Regions from separate parts of the Kosakonia cowanii JCM 10956 genome, predicted to be linked through region 3. Evidence: predicted binding sites of a transcription regulator. Region 3 holds the regulator's gene; each other region holds the start of a gene.

What was found. Region 3 encodes PhoB, which activates phosphate uptake and scavenging genes when phosphate is short. Its sites were predicted from a motif close to CTGTCATAAAACTGNCNNAT; they were not measured.
Region 1: a site for PhoB is predicted at 1,492-1,511, ahead of uvrB (excinuclease ABC subunit UvrB). Genes of this name have one in related genera too.
Region 2: a site for PhoB is predicted at 2,058-2,077, ahead of glpT (glycerol-3-phosphate transporter). Genes of this name have one in related genera too.

What each region holds. Positions count from the first base shown of each region.
Region 1 is NZ_CP019445.1:2,680,179-2,684,412, forward strand. Features, by position in the region: gene bioD (dethiobiotin synthase) at 1-316, shown strand, start outside; gene BWI95_RS12645 (ABC transporter ATP-binding protein) at 258-980, opposite strand; gene uvrB (excinuclease ABC subunit UvrB) at 1,738-3,759, shown strand; gene pmrB (two-component system sensor histidine kinase PmrB) at 3,880-4,234, opposite strand, start outside.
Region 2 is NZ_CP019445.1:4,410,182-4,414,415, reverse strand. Features, by position in the region: gene glpB (glycerol-3-phosphate dehydrogenase subunit GlpB) at 1-315, opposite strand, end outside; gene glpA (anaerobic glycerol-3-phosphate dehydrogenase subunit A) at 305-1,927, opposite strand; gene glpT (glycerol-3-phosphate transporter) at 2,205-3,557, shown strand; gene glpQ (glycerophosphodiester phosphodiesterase) at 3,569-4,234, shown strand, end outside.
Region 3 is NZ_CP019445.1:2,293,793-2,298,026, reverse strand. Features, by position in the region: gene brnQ (branched-chain amino acid transporter carrier protein BrnQ) at 1-212, opposite strand, end outside; gene phoR (phosphate regulon sensor histidine kinase PhoR) at 620-1,918, opposite strand; gene phoB (phosphate response regulator transcription factor PhoB) at 1,940-2,629, opposite strand; gene sbcD (exonuclease subunit SbcD) at 2,827-4,029, shown strand; gene sbcC (exonuclease subunit SbcC) at 4,026-4,234, shown strand, end outside.

The DNA.
Region 1 (4,234 bases), 390 kb from region 3:
CGCAGAGCGCCTGCCGGTGATTCTGGTGGTTGGCGTCAAGCTTGGCTGCATCAACCATGCGATGTTAACCGCCCAGGCGGTACAGCAGGCAGGGCTAAGGCTGGCAGGCTGGATCGCTAATGACGTGGTCAAGCCGGGTAAACGCCACCAGGAGTATATGGCGACGCTGCAACGCGTGCTGCCCGCGCCGCTGATCGGCGAGATCCCGTGGCTGGCGGATGCGCCGGAAGCCGCCGCAACCGGCCACTATCTCGATCTCAGCGTACTGACTGCGGCGACATCCAGTGCGCCAGCAGCGGATCATCTAACTGCCTGATATCGCCCCCGGCCACGCGCCGCCCGCGGTGCAGCAGGCAGAAACGATCCGCTACCCGGCGGATCAGCGACAGCTGCTGCTCCGCCAGTAAGATCGACATACCAAACTCCTGATTGAGCCGCACGATCAAATTCCCCAGCTTATGGATAAACGCCTGGCCGAGGCCGCGCGTCGGTTCATCGAGGATCAATAACCGTGGGCGCGTTACCAGCGCCCGCGCCATCGACAGCTGCTGCTGGTTATCCTCCGACAACGTCGCACCGCGCTGCTGGCGTAGCCCATACAACTCCGGGAAGAGATCGAAGATCTCGCGGCTTAAGTTCTGCCCTGCGTCACCGGCGGCACGCATCGCCACATGCAGGTTCTCCTCCACCGTCAGTTGCGAAAAGATGCGTCTGTCCTGCGGCACATAGCCGATACCGACCGCGCTGCGGTGCTCGGCCTGCAGTGTCAGCAGATCGCGCGGCGGCGCGCCCGCATCCTGCCAGATCATGCTGCCGCTCTCCACCGGCAGGTAGCCGGTTATGCAGTTCACCAGCGTGGTTTTTCCCATACCCGGCAACCCGACCAGCGAGGTGCAGAGGCCGGGGGCTAACTCCAGATCGATATCCCATAACGTATGTTGGTCGCCGTAATAGTGGTTCACCGCATGTAAGCTCAACATGATCCGCTCCTTGTTCCCATCAGGTATGACTGCTTTTCACTACGGTCAACTGCAAAAGGCTTGCCAGAACGTGAAAAGGGCATTTTTTTCGGAGACGGCTGAGAAAGCGTGCGAAAAAAACGTGATGGCGCGCAAACCCAGGTAAAAATTCTGCACTTTGCCAGTGCTTACCGCAGCGGGTGGTGGTGCAACGGATAGTGGAATTGTGAGAAGGATCCCATGCGGATCTTGCGCATCGTTATCTGATAATTGCCGAAAAGAGTCGATAAAAAAATTTTCCCTCCCCCTTTTCGACGCAGAGGGGGAGTTTGGCGAGGGGCGGGGTGCACGGGCTGGCGGCAGTTATCCACTATTCCTGTGGATAACCTTGTGTATTAGAGTTAGAAAACGTGCGGCAAGCGAGAGGCGGCGCGGCTTGCGCATGAATTGGTGCGAAACCCGTCTTTTTAATATTTTCTTTTTTAATCAAACGTTTAAATAAAAGCAATGGGTGTAAGAAAAGTGTCACCGACTGCCATAAAAGCGTCAAACATCACCTTGACAAATGTTAAAAGGGCAAAAATTCTGGGGATAACCTTTAACGCGAGGTTTAATCGCTTACCGATTGCCCAATCGCAGCCACAATGCGATGTTTTGCACTGGGGTAGATGAGATCGGTTTGCACGCTACTGTTTTTTCATCCAGTATCTTCGGTTGGCAAAAATGCGCATGGTGAGTAAACTGTCTTACCTGCCCCACTCCTCATCAGGTGCCATTCATGAGTAAACCGTTCAAACTGAATTCCGCTTTTCGCCCCTCCGGCGATCAGCCTGAAGCAATCCGTCGCCTCAAGGAAGGGCTGGAAGACGGGCTCGCGCACCAGACGTTGCTCGGGGTAACCGGTTCAGGGAAGACGTTCACCGTGGCCAATGTGATTGCCGATCTGCAGCGTCCAACCATGGTGCTGGCACCCAACAAGACGCTGGCCGCGCAGCTCTATGGCGAGATGAAAGAGTTCTTCCCGGATAACGCGGTGGAGTATTTCGTCTCCTACTACGACTACTATCAGCCGGAAGCCTATGTACCCAGCTCGGATACCTTTATCGAGAAGGACGCGTCGGTTAACGAACATATCGAGCAGATGCGTCTCTCGGCCACCAAAGCGCTGCTGGAGCGGCGAGATGTGGTCGTGGTGGCATCGGTCTCCGCCATCTACGGTCTGGGCGATCCTGACCTCTACCTGAAGATGATGCTGCACCTCACCAATGGCATGATCATCGATCAGCGCGCGATCCTGCGCCGTCTGGCGGAGCTGCAGTACACCCGTAACGACCAGGCGTTCCAGCGCGGCACCTTCCGCGTGCGCGGCGAAGTGATTGATATCTTCCCGGCGGAGTCGGACGATCTGGCGCTGCGCGTTGAGCTGTTCGACGAAGAGGTTGAGCGCCTGTCGCTCTTCGATCCGCTGACCGGCCATATCGAATCGGTGATCCAGCGTTTTACCATCTACCCGAAAACGCACTACGTCACGCCGCGCGAGCGCATCGTGCAGGCGATGGAAGAGATCAAAGTCGAGCTGGCGGAGCGGCGGAAGTTTCTGCTGGAGAACAATAAGCTGCTGGAAGAGCAGCGTATTACCCAGCGCACCCAGTTCGATCTGGAGATGATGAACGAGCTGGGCTACTGCTCCGGCATCGAGAACTACTCGCGCTACCTCTCCGGGCGCGGGCCGGGCGAAGCGCCGCCGACGCTGTTTGACTATCTGCCCGCCGATGGGCTGCTGGTGGTTGATGAATCCCACGTGACCATTCCGCAAATCGGCGGCATGTATCGCGGCGACCGGGCGCGTAAAGAGACGCTGGTAGAGTATGGTTTCCGTCTGCCGTCGGCGCTCGATAACCGCCCGATGAAGTTCGAAGAGTTCGAAGCACTGGCACCGCAGACCATCTACGTCTCCGCGACGCCGGGTAACTATGAGCTGGAGAAATCGGGCGAAGAGGTGATCGATCAGGTGGTGCGCCCGACCGGCCTGCTGGATCCGATTATCGAAGTGCGCCCGGTGGCGACCCAGGTCGACGATCTGCTGTCCGAGATCCGTAAGCGCGTCGAGATCAACGAGCGTGTGCTGGTAACTACCCTGACCAAACGTATGGCAGAAGATTTGACCGAATATCTGGTCGAGCACGGCGCGAAGGTGCGCTATCTGCACTCGGATATCGACACCGTCGAGCGTATGGAGATTATCCGCGACCTGCGTCTTGGTGAGTTCGATGTGCTGGTCGGCATCAACTTGCTGCGTGAGGGGCTGGATATGCCGGAAGTGTCGCTGGTCGCCATTCTCGATGCGGATAAAGAGGGCTTCCTGCGCTCCGAACGATCCCTTATCCAGACCATTGGTCGTGCGGCGCGTAACATTAACGGCAAAGCGATTCTCTATGGCGATAAGATCACGCCGTCGATGGCGAAAGCGATTGGCGAAACGGAGCGCCGCCGCGAGAAACAGCAGAGCTACAACGAAGAGCACGGCATTACGCCGCAGGGGCTCAACAAGAAAGTGGTGGATATTCTGGCGCTGGGCCAGGGGCTGGCGAAAACCAAAGCCAAAGGGCGCGGCAAGTCCCGCTCGCCGGTTGAGGCAGATGCATCCGATCTGGGCCTGACGCCGAAAGCGCTGCAACAGAAAATTCATGAACTGGAAGGGCAGATGATGCAGCATGCGCAGAATCTGGAGTTTGAAGAGGCGGCGAAGGTGCGCGATCAGCTTCATCAACTGCGCGAACTGTTTATTGTTGCCTCTTAATGTTGACTTAACATAGCCCTGTCACACTCTCCTCAGTTTTCGTGGAGGAGAGTGTGATGCAACAAATTACCGTTCGTGAGTGTTTTGCCGTCGCCTGCGCGCTGGCGGTGGTACTCGGTTTTACCCATTTTTGGCTGCTGAGCTACTGATCGTCCCCCGGTCGGGCGCGCTGAATTTGACCCACGCCCGCACCCCACTTTGTGTCAGCCGATTGTGCAGGAAAAACTGCGCGTCATGCAGTTGCGCGATACGCGTAACGATACTTAAGCCAAGACCGGCACCGCCGTAACGGCTGTCCATTCTGACAAATGCTTTGCTCAGCTCGCCGCTGCGGCTCTCATCAATCCCTTGCCCCTCATCCTCTACCGCCAGCACCGGCGTTTCCGCCTGCTCCAGCCGTACAGTAATCGTGCTGCCGACGGGGCTGTAGCGATGGGCATTCTCTACCAGGTTACGCACCAGCAGCCGTAGCAGC
Region 2 (4,234 bases), 2.1 Mb from region 3:
ATCGCCCTGCATATTTAGCCCGCAGTCGGCGAGCAGAGTTTGGGTTTGCTGCGCATAGTGGCGCACGCGCTCAACGCCAAGCCGCGCATAGGGATGCTCGGGGTGATGATGTTGCAGATGCGAAATGGACTCTGTCAGCGTGCCGGCCGGTTTGCCCTCCGGCAGACGGGAGAGCAGATCGAGAGAGCCGGAAGAGAAGCTCAGCCCACTCTGGCCGCGGCTGACAATCGCGCAGCGCTGGCCGCTCTCACTCAGACGAATGCCGCACAGTAGTCCCGCCAGCCCGCCGCCGATAATCACCGTATCAAATCTCATCATCCTGCTCCTTCTCCAGCCCGCACAGCCCCTGGTAAACCCAGCGGGTAAACTCGCTTTCGCGCAGCGCATCGCCCCAGGCAATGGGTTTGATGCCCTTCCAGCGCTCGTTCAGAAACTCCGCCAGCTGCCTGCGCGCTTCGTTGTCGCGCGTGACATGCAGCCGGTTAAGCTGCCCGGCGGCGCGGCAGGCGCAGAGCTCGCCCTGGCAGGTGCCCATACCGACGCGGGTGCGGCGGCGCAGATCGAGCAGTGAGGTGACATTGAGGTTTTCCACCGCGTACTGCACTTCACCGGCGGTGACGGCTTCGCACTCACACACCAGGCTGCGGTTGTGTCGGTCGCTGGCGAGCCACGTCGGGGCACGATCGCCGTGACGGTAGACCGCTGAACCGCGCAGCGGCGTCGGCAGAGAGATGATCTTCTTCAGTGCCTCGTCTGGTGAACCCAGCGATCCCGGCAGCGCTTTTGTCGCCGTGGTGCAGGCTACGTTATGGTTGAGCTTGCGGCAGACGGCATCCGTTGCCCACTCAGCCATCAGGCGGTAGGTCATTAGCTTGCCGCCGGTAATGGTGATAAACCCCTCCAGCCCGTCGCGCGCAGCGTGGTCGAGCAGCACAATGCCGCGGCTGACGTTGCGCCCGCTGGGATCGTCATCGCTTGCCACCAGCGGACGCACGCCAGCATAGGCGCGCAGGATGCGCGTTTGCCCCATTACCGGCGCCAGTTTCTCCCCTTCGCGCAGCAGAATATCCACCTCATCCGCCGTGACGCGCACGTTATCGATATCGGCATAATCAATCTGCGTTGAAGTGGTACCAATCAGTGAAATGGTGTCGCCGGGCACAAGAATATCGGCGTCGGCAGGTTTGCGGCAGCGGTTGATGACATGCTGGTTAATGCGGTGATCGAGGATCAGCAGCGCGCCTTTTGCCGGGAACATGCGAATGCGCAAATCGGCATACTCCGCGATGCGCTGGCCCCAAATCCCGGCGGCATTGACCACTACCGGGGCATGCAGGTCGCGGATTTCACCGCTGGCGAGATGGCGCAGGCGCACGCCATACACCGTGTCGCCTGTGCGCAGCAGGCCGCAGACTTCGTGGCCGGTAAGGATTTTTGCACCGTGCTCGCGGGCATCAAGCATATTGCTGGCGGTCAGGCGGAAGGGGTCGACAGTGCCGTCCGGCACGCGCACCGCGCCGATAAGTTGCGGATTGACGCTCGGCTCCATGCGCCTGGCTTCCTGTGGACTAATGGCCTGCGCGGCAATCCCGGCGCGGGTGCAGGCATCAATGAAGTGTGCCTGGTAGCTCAGATCGTCTTCCGGCAGGGTGATAAATAGCCCGTCGGTCGCTTCAATACAGTGGCGGGCAATACGTTTGAGGATCTGGTTTTCGGCGATGCATTCACGCGCTGATTCGTTGTCGGTCACCGCATAACGCGCGCCGCTGTGCAGCAAACCGTGGTTGCGGCCGGTGGCACCGGTGGCAATGTCGTGGCGTTCGAGCAGAACAGCGCGCAGGCCGCGCAGGGCGCAATCACGGGCGATACCGGCACCCGTTGCGCCGCCGCCAATAATGATCACATCGTAGTCGTTTGAGTAGGGCACGGTCGTCTCCTGGCTGGTCGACGTTCTTTACCGACCATTTAGCCATACCCTTACTGTGGTTTGTTTGATATCGCGCATATACGAACAAGAAACGAAAGTGAAATGCACTTTTCCGCACGAAGTTAGAGCTTTGTCATATTTCTGTAACATTATATGTGGCATTTCGTTCTTTCTCGTCAAAACTTTCTCTACAATCCGCCGCGAACAACTCAAGCGATTTTCGTTTTCACTCATGACGCCTGATGTCATGACTTTTACCGTGCCACGGAGGCAGTTTATGTTGAGCATTTTCAAACCCGCCCCCCACCAGTCTCGCGTGCCCGACGCGCAGGTTGATCCTCTGTACCGCCGCTTACGGTGGCAAATCTTTCTGGGCATCTTCTTTGGCTACGCCGCCTACTATCTGGTGCGTAAGAACTTTGCGCTGGCGATGCCCTATCTGGTGGAGCAGGGCTTCTCGCGCGGCGATCTGGGCTTTGCGCTGTCGGGGATCTCAATTGCCTACGGCTTCTCAAAATTCATTATGGGCTCGGTGTCGGATCGCTCGAATCCGCGCGTCTTCCTGCCCGCTGGTCTGATCCTCGCAGCGGCAGTAATGCTGTTTATGGGCTTTGTACCGTGGGCCACCTCAAGCATTGCGGTGATGTTTGTGCTGCTGTTCCTCTGCGGCTGGTTCCAGGGGATGGGCTGGCCGCCGTGCGGACGCACGATGGTGCACTGGTGGTCGCAGAAGGAGCGCGGCAGCATTGTGTCGGTGTGGAACTGCGCCCATAACGTCGGCGGCGGTCTGCCTCCGCTGCTGTTCCTGCTGGGGATGGCGTGGTTTAACGACTGGCATGCGGCGCTCTATATGCCAGCCTTTGGTGCCATTCTGGTGGCGATTATCGCTTTCGCACTGATGCGCGATACGCCGCAATCCTGCGGCCTGCCGCCGATTGAAGAGTACAAAAACGACTACCCGGATGATTACAGCGACAAGCATGAAGAGGAGCTGACGGCGAAGCAGATCTTTATGCAGTACGTGCTGCCGAACAAGCTGCTGTGGTATATCGCCATCGCTAACGTCTTTGTCTATCTGCTGCGCTACGGCATCCTCGACTGGTCGCCGACCTACCTGAAAGAGGTGAAGCATTTCGCGCTGGATAAATCCTCCTGGGCCTACTTCCTCTATGAGTATGCGGGCATTCCCGGCACGCTGATCTGCGGCTGGATGTCGGACAAAGTCTTTAAGGGTAACCGCGGCGCGACCGGCGTCTTCTTTATGACGCTGGTGACCATCGCCACTATCGTTTACTGGCTCAACCCGGCGGGCAACCCGGGCGTGGATATGGCCTGCATGATTGTCATTGGCTTCCTGATTTATGGCCCGGTAATGCTGATTGGTCTGCACGCGCTGGAGCTGGCACCGAAGAAGGCGGCCGGTACCGCGGCGGGCTTTACCGGCCTGTTTGGCTACCTCGGTGGCTCGGTGGCGGCGAGCGCCATTGTTGGCTATACCGTCGATTTCTTCGGCTGGGATGGCGGTTTCATGGTGATGATTGGTGGCAGCGTGTTAGCGGTTCTGCTGCTGATCGTGGTGATGATTGGCGAAAAACGCCATCACGCTGACGTGCTTGCGCGTCGTCAATAACAGGAGATGTTATGAAATTGTCCTTTAGCCGCATTACGGCAGGCCTGCTGCTGGCGGGCCTGATGGCAGGCCAGGCGCTGGCCGCGGAGAAGCTGGTGATCGCCCATCGTGGCGCCAGCGGTTATCTGCCGGAGCATACGCTGCCCGCCAAAGCGATGGCCTATGCCCAGGGCGCGGATTATCTGGAGCAGGATCTGGTGATGACCAAAGATGATCGTCTGGTGGTGCTGCATGACCACTATCTCGATCGCGTCACCGATGTTGCTGAGCGTTTTCCCGACCGCGCCCGCAAAGATGGCCGCTATTACGCCATCGATTTCACGCTGGATGAGATCCGCTCGCTGAAATTCACCGAAGGGTTTGAGTTAAAGAACAGCAAGAAAGAGCAGGTTTTCCCGGGCCGTTTCCCGATGGGCAAATCCGATTTCCGTATTCATACCTTTGAAGAGGAGATTGAGTTTGTGCAGGGGCTGAACCACTCGACCGGCAAAGATATCGGGATCTACCCGGAGATCAAAGCCCCGTGGTTCCACCATCAGGAAGGGAAGGATATTGCGAAGGCGACCCTTGAGGTGCTGAAGAAGTATGGTTACAGCAGCAAGAAGGATAAGGTCTATTTGCAATGTTTCGACGCTGATGAACTTAAGCGCATCAAAAATGAGCTTGAGCCGAAGATG
Region 3 (4,234 bases):
TCAATGCCGCCGCCCACTTTCGCCAGCGCAACCACCGTTAGCACCGGCAGGCCCACTGCAGTAATCAGGAAGCCCAGCGCCGCCGTCCAGACGAATTCACCCGCCTGTAAGCCGACCATGGGAGGAAAAATAATATTACCTGCACCAACAAACAGTGCGAAGGTCATAAAGCCCAGCGCGATGATGTCACGCGGTTTTAAGTGATGGGTCATAATGTTTACTGCCTGTGGATGTGGTGTCGTAAATATGTTGAATAATTAGCCTCTCCGCACCGGACAATAACGCATCATTAACGCGTTAAATCAGCGGGAAATGCTTAATGCACTGCGTGGCGAAGAATAGTTTTTCGGTTTACCACGCAAACACAGTCGGTCTGACAATGCATGGGGCGCAATTTAAACGCTTATAACGTTTAAAGGCAAGTCGGGATCGCAAAACCAGATAGTTATACTAAACAGTAGAATCCAGCCAGTGAAAAACTCTATTTATCAGAAAAACACGTGGCTGATCGTGCGAACAAAAAAGCAACAACCGTACAAACTACGTTGCAGGCGCGGGATGAGGCGAGGCAGAGCGGCTCGCCGTCACGAGCCGCCGGAAAGATAAGCTGACAAGGGGGTTATGGGTGGGCGTTTTTGGCAATCAGGCGTTCCGGCAGGACAAAGCTAAAACGCGTCCCTTTGCCCGGCGTGCTGCTGATATCAAGGCGGCTATCGTGGTGATTAACCGCATGTTTGACTATTGCCAGCCCAAGCCCGCTACCGCCGGTCTGGCGCGAGCGCGCTTTATCCACGCGGTAGAAACGCTCGGTGAGGCGTGGAATATGCTCGGCGGCGATCCCCGGCCCATTATCCTCAACGCTGAACTCAGCGCCGTGCGCCACCGGCTGCCAGCGCACGGTAATGTGCGTCCCGGCGGGGGTGTGATTCACCGCGTTATAGACCAGGTTTGAGATGGCGCTGCGCAGTTGCTCTTCACTGCCCAGCACTTTCAACTGGCTGTCGATTTCAAAGCTAAAGCTCTGTTTCTGCTGGCTGAGGGTTTGCGCTTCCCGCTCCACCACGCGCAGCATCATCGGCACATCAATCACTTCATTTGCGCCATGCGTCGGCGCCGCTTCGATTTTTGACAGGGTCAGAAGCTGGCGCACCAGCCCCTCCATCCGCGAGGTTTGCTCACGCATAGTGTGTAATGCTTTTTCACGCGGCGCGCCTTCCAGCGTCTGCTCCTGCATCATCTCAAGGTAGCCCTGCAACACCGTCAGCGGTGTGCGCAGCTCATGGCTGACGTTAGCGAAGAAGTTGCGTCTGGCCCCTTCCAGCTGGTGCATCTGCGTGACATCACGCGCCACCATCAGCAGTTGTTGTTCGCTGTAGGGCATTACGCGGATCTCCAGGTGGCGACCGTTGTTAAGCACCAGATTGAGCGGTTTGCTGAAGGACTGGCTTTTCAGGTATTGGGTAAATTCGGGGTAGCGCAGCAGGTTGAGGATGTTCTGCCCGTTATCATCGGGCCAGCGCAGCCCCAGCAGTTGTTGCGCAAGGCCGTTACACCAGAAGATCATCCCCTCTTCCGTGGTCAATACCACCGCATCCGGCAGCGACTCGGCGCCGCTGCGAAAGCGTTTGATCAGGTTGCCCAACTCGCGGCGGCGCTTTTTATTGCGCATCTGCATCTGGTGCAGGCCGTAGAGCAGCGGCTCCCAGCTGCCGGTGCCGGGCGGCGGCGTCATGCTTTTATCGACCCATAGCCACCAGGAGAGACGCAGCAGATTCCAGAAGTGCCAGATCAGAAGCCCGGTCACTGCCGCCAGCAAAAACCACGGCAGATAGCCGAACATCGCGCCCAGAATAAAGGCGGGGATACAACAAAGGAGGAGCTCCAGCACCAGCCTTTTCCATGACAGCCTTTCCAGCACGCGTCACACTCCTGTCAAATTTCAGAAACGGGTCGAAAAACGATATCCCGTGCCGCGTACCGTCTGCACCATCCGGTCGTGTCCACTCCCTTCCAGCGCTTTACGCAGACGACGAATATGCACGTCTACGGTTCTGTCTTCAACATAGACATTGGTGCCCCAGACGTGGTTCAGCAGCTGTTCGCGGCTGTAAACGCGCTCCGGGTGGGTCATAAAGAAGTGTAAGAGTTTAAATTCGGTGGGGCCCATATCGAGGGGATTTTCGCCGGTCATAACGCGATGGGAGGAGGGATCAAGGCTTAAGCCCTGCATCTCAATCACCTCTTCCACCGCCATCGGCGAAATGCGGCGCATCACGGCTTTAATGCGCGCCACCAGCTCTTTCGGCGAGAAGGGCTTGGTGATGTAATCATCGGCGCCCGTCTCAAGGCCGCGAACGCGATCTTCCTCTTCACCGCGCGCGGTGAGCATCATCACCGGAATATCGCGGGTCATCGCTTCGCGCTTCAGGTGCTTGATAAATTGAATGCCGGACCCGCCGGGTAACATCCAGTCCAGCAGCACCAGATCCGGCCAGGGTTCATTAAGCTGGTTTACCGCGCTGTCAAAATCTTCAGCTTCAACCGGCTGAAAACCATTTTGTTCGAGCACAAAGCACACCATTTCACGGATCGGTGCTTCGTCTTCCACGACCAGAATTCGTCTCGCCATCATTCGCCCTGTATTAATTAGTCTGCAGTATAAATAGCGTCGCCATTATGCGTCAGTTTTATGACAGATTTATGAATAACATGACCGCTATATGACCCAGCCCGCGCGATTGTGACAACGCAAATTTGCGCCAGGCGATGTCCCTGACCCGCTTAATGTTTATAATCGCCGTTATGCTTTTTTGCCACGGGACCACTATGCGCATTCTTCACACATCGGACTGGCATCTCGGCCAAAACTTCTACAGCAAAAGCCGCGCCGCCGAGCACAGCGCTTTTCTTGACTGGCTGTTAACCACGGCCGAGCAGCAGCAGGTCGACGCTATCGTGGTGGCGGGCGACATTTTCGATACCGGATCGCCACCAAGTTACGCCCGCGAGCTCTATAACCGCTTTGTGGTCAATTTGCAGCGCACCGGCTGCCAGCTAATCGTGCTGGCAGGCAACCATGACTCTGTGGCGACCCTCAATGAATCAAAAGAGATCCTCGCTTATCTCAACACCACCGTGGTTGCCAGCGCAGGCGTTGCGCCGTTTCTGCTCTATCGCCGCGACGGCGAACCCGGCGCGGTCTTCTGCCCGGTGCCCTTTCTGCGCCCGCGCGACATTACCGTCAGCCAGGCGGGGATGTCCGGGCAGCAAAAACAGCAGCACCTGCTGGCAGCCATCACCGACTACTACCAGCAGCAGTATCAGGCCGCCTGCGACCTGCGCGGCGATAAGCCGTTACCGATTATCGCCAGCGGCCATTTGACTACCGTCGGCGCCAGTAAAAGTGACGCGGTGCGTGATATCTATATCGGCACGCTGGATGCTTTCCCTGCACAAAACTTTCCCCCGGCGGATTACATCGCGCTCGGCCATATCCATCGCGCGCAGAAAATCGGCGGCACGGAGCATATTCGCTACTGCGGCTCGCCGATTCCCCTCAGCTTTGATGAGACCGGAAAAAGTAAAGGTGTCAATCTGGTGACATTCGCTGACGGCAAGCTGGCAGAGGTGACCACGCTTGACGTGCCCGCCACTCAGCCGCTGGCGGTGATTAAGGGCGAGTTTGCCGATATCTGCCGTCAGCTTGAGCAGTGGCGCGATGCGCCCAGCACGCCGCCGGTGTGGCTCGATATTGAGATTGTCAGCAGCGACTATCTGGTCGATATGCAGCGCAAAATCCAGCAGGTAACCGAAGATCTGCCCGTTGAAGTGCTGCTGTTACGCCGCAGCCGCGAACTGCGTAATCGCCTGATGGCAGGCGAGCTTCGCGAAACCTTAAGCGAATTAAAAGTGGAAGAGGTCTTTGACCGCAGGCTGGCACAGGAGGAGCTCGACGAGATGCAGAGTGCGCGCTTACATACGCTGTTCAGCGAGACCCGTCAGGCGCTGGATGAGGAGAATGACGCATGAAGATCCTCAGTTTACGGCTGAAAAATATCAACTCGTTGAAAGGCGAGTGGAAAATCGACTTTACCGAAGAGCCCTTCGCCAGCAACGGGCTGTTCGCCATTACCGGTGCCACCGGGGCCGGGAAAACCACCCTGCTGGATGCAATCTGCCTTGCTCTCTATCACGAAACGCCGCGCCTCAGCACCCTGTCACAGTCGCAAAACGA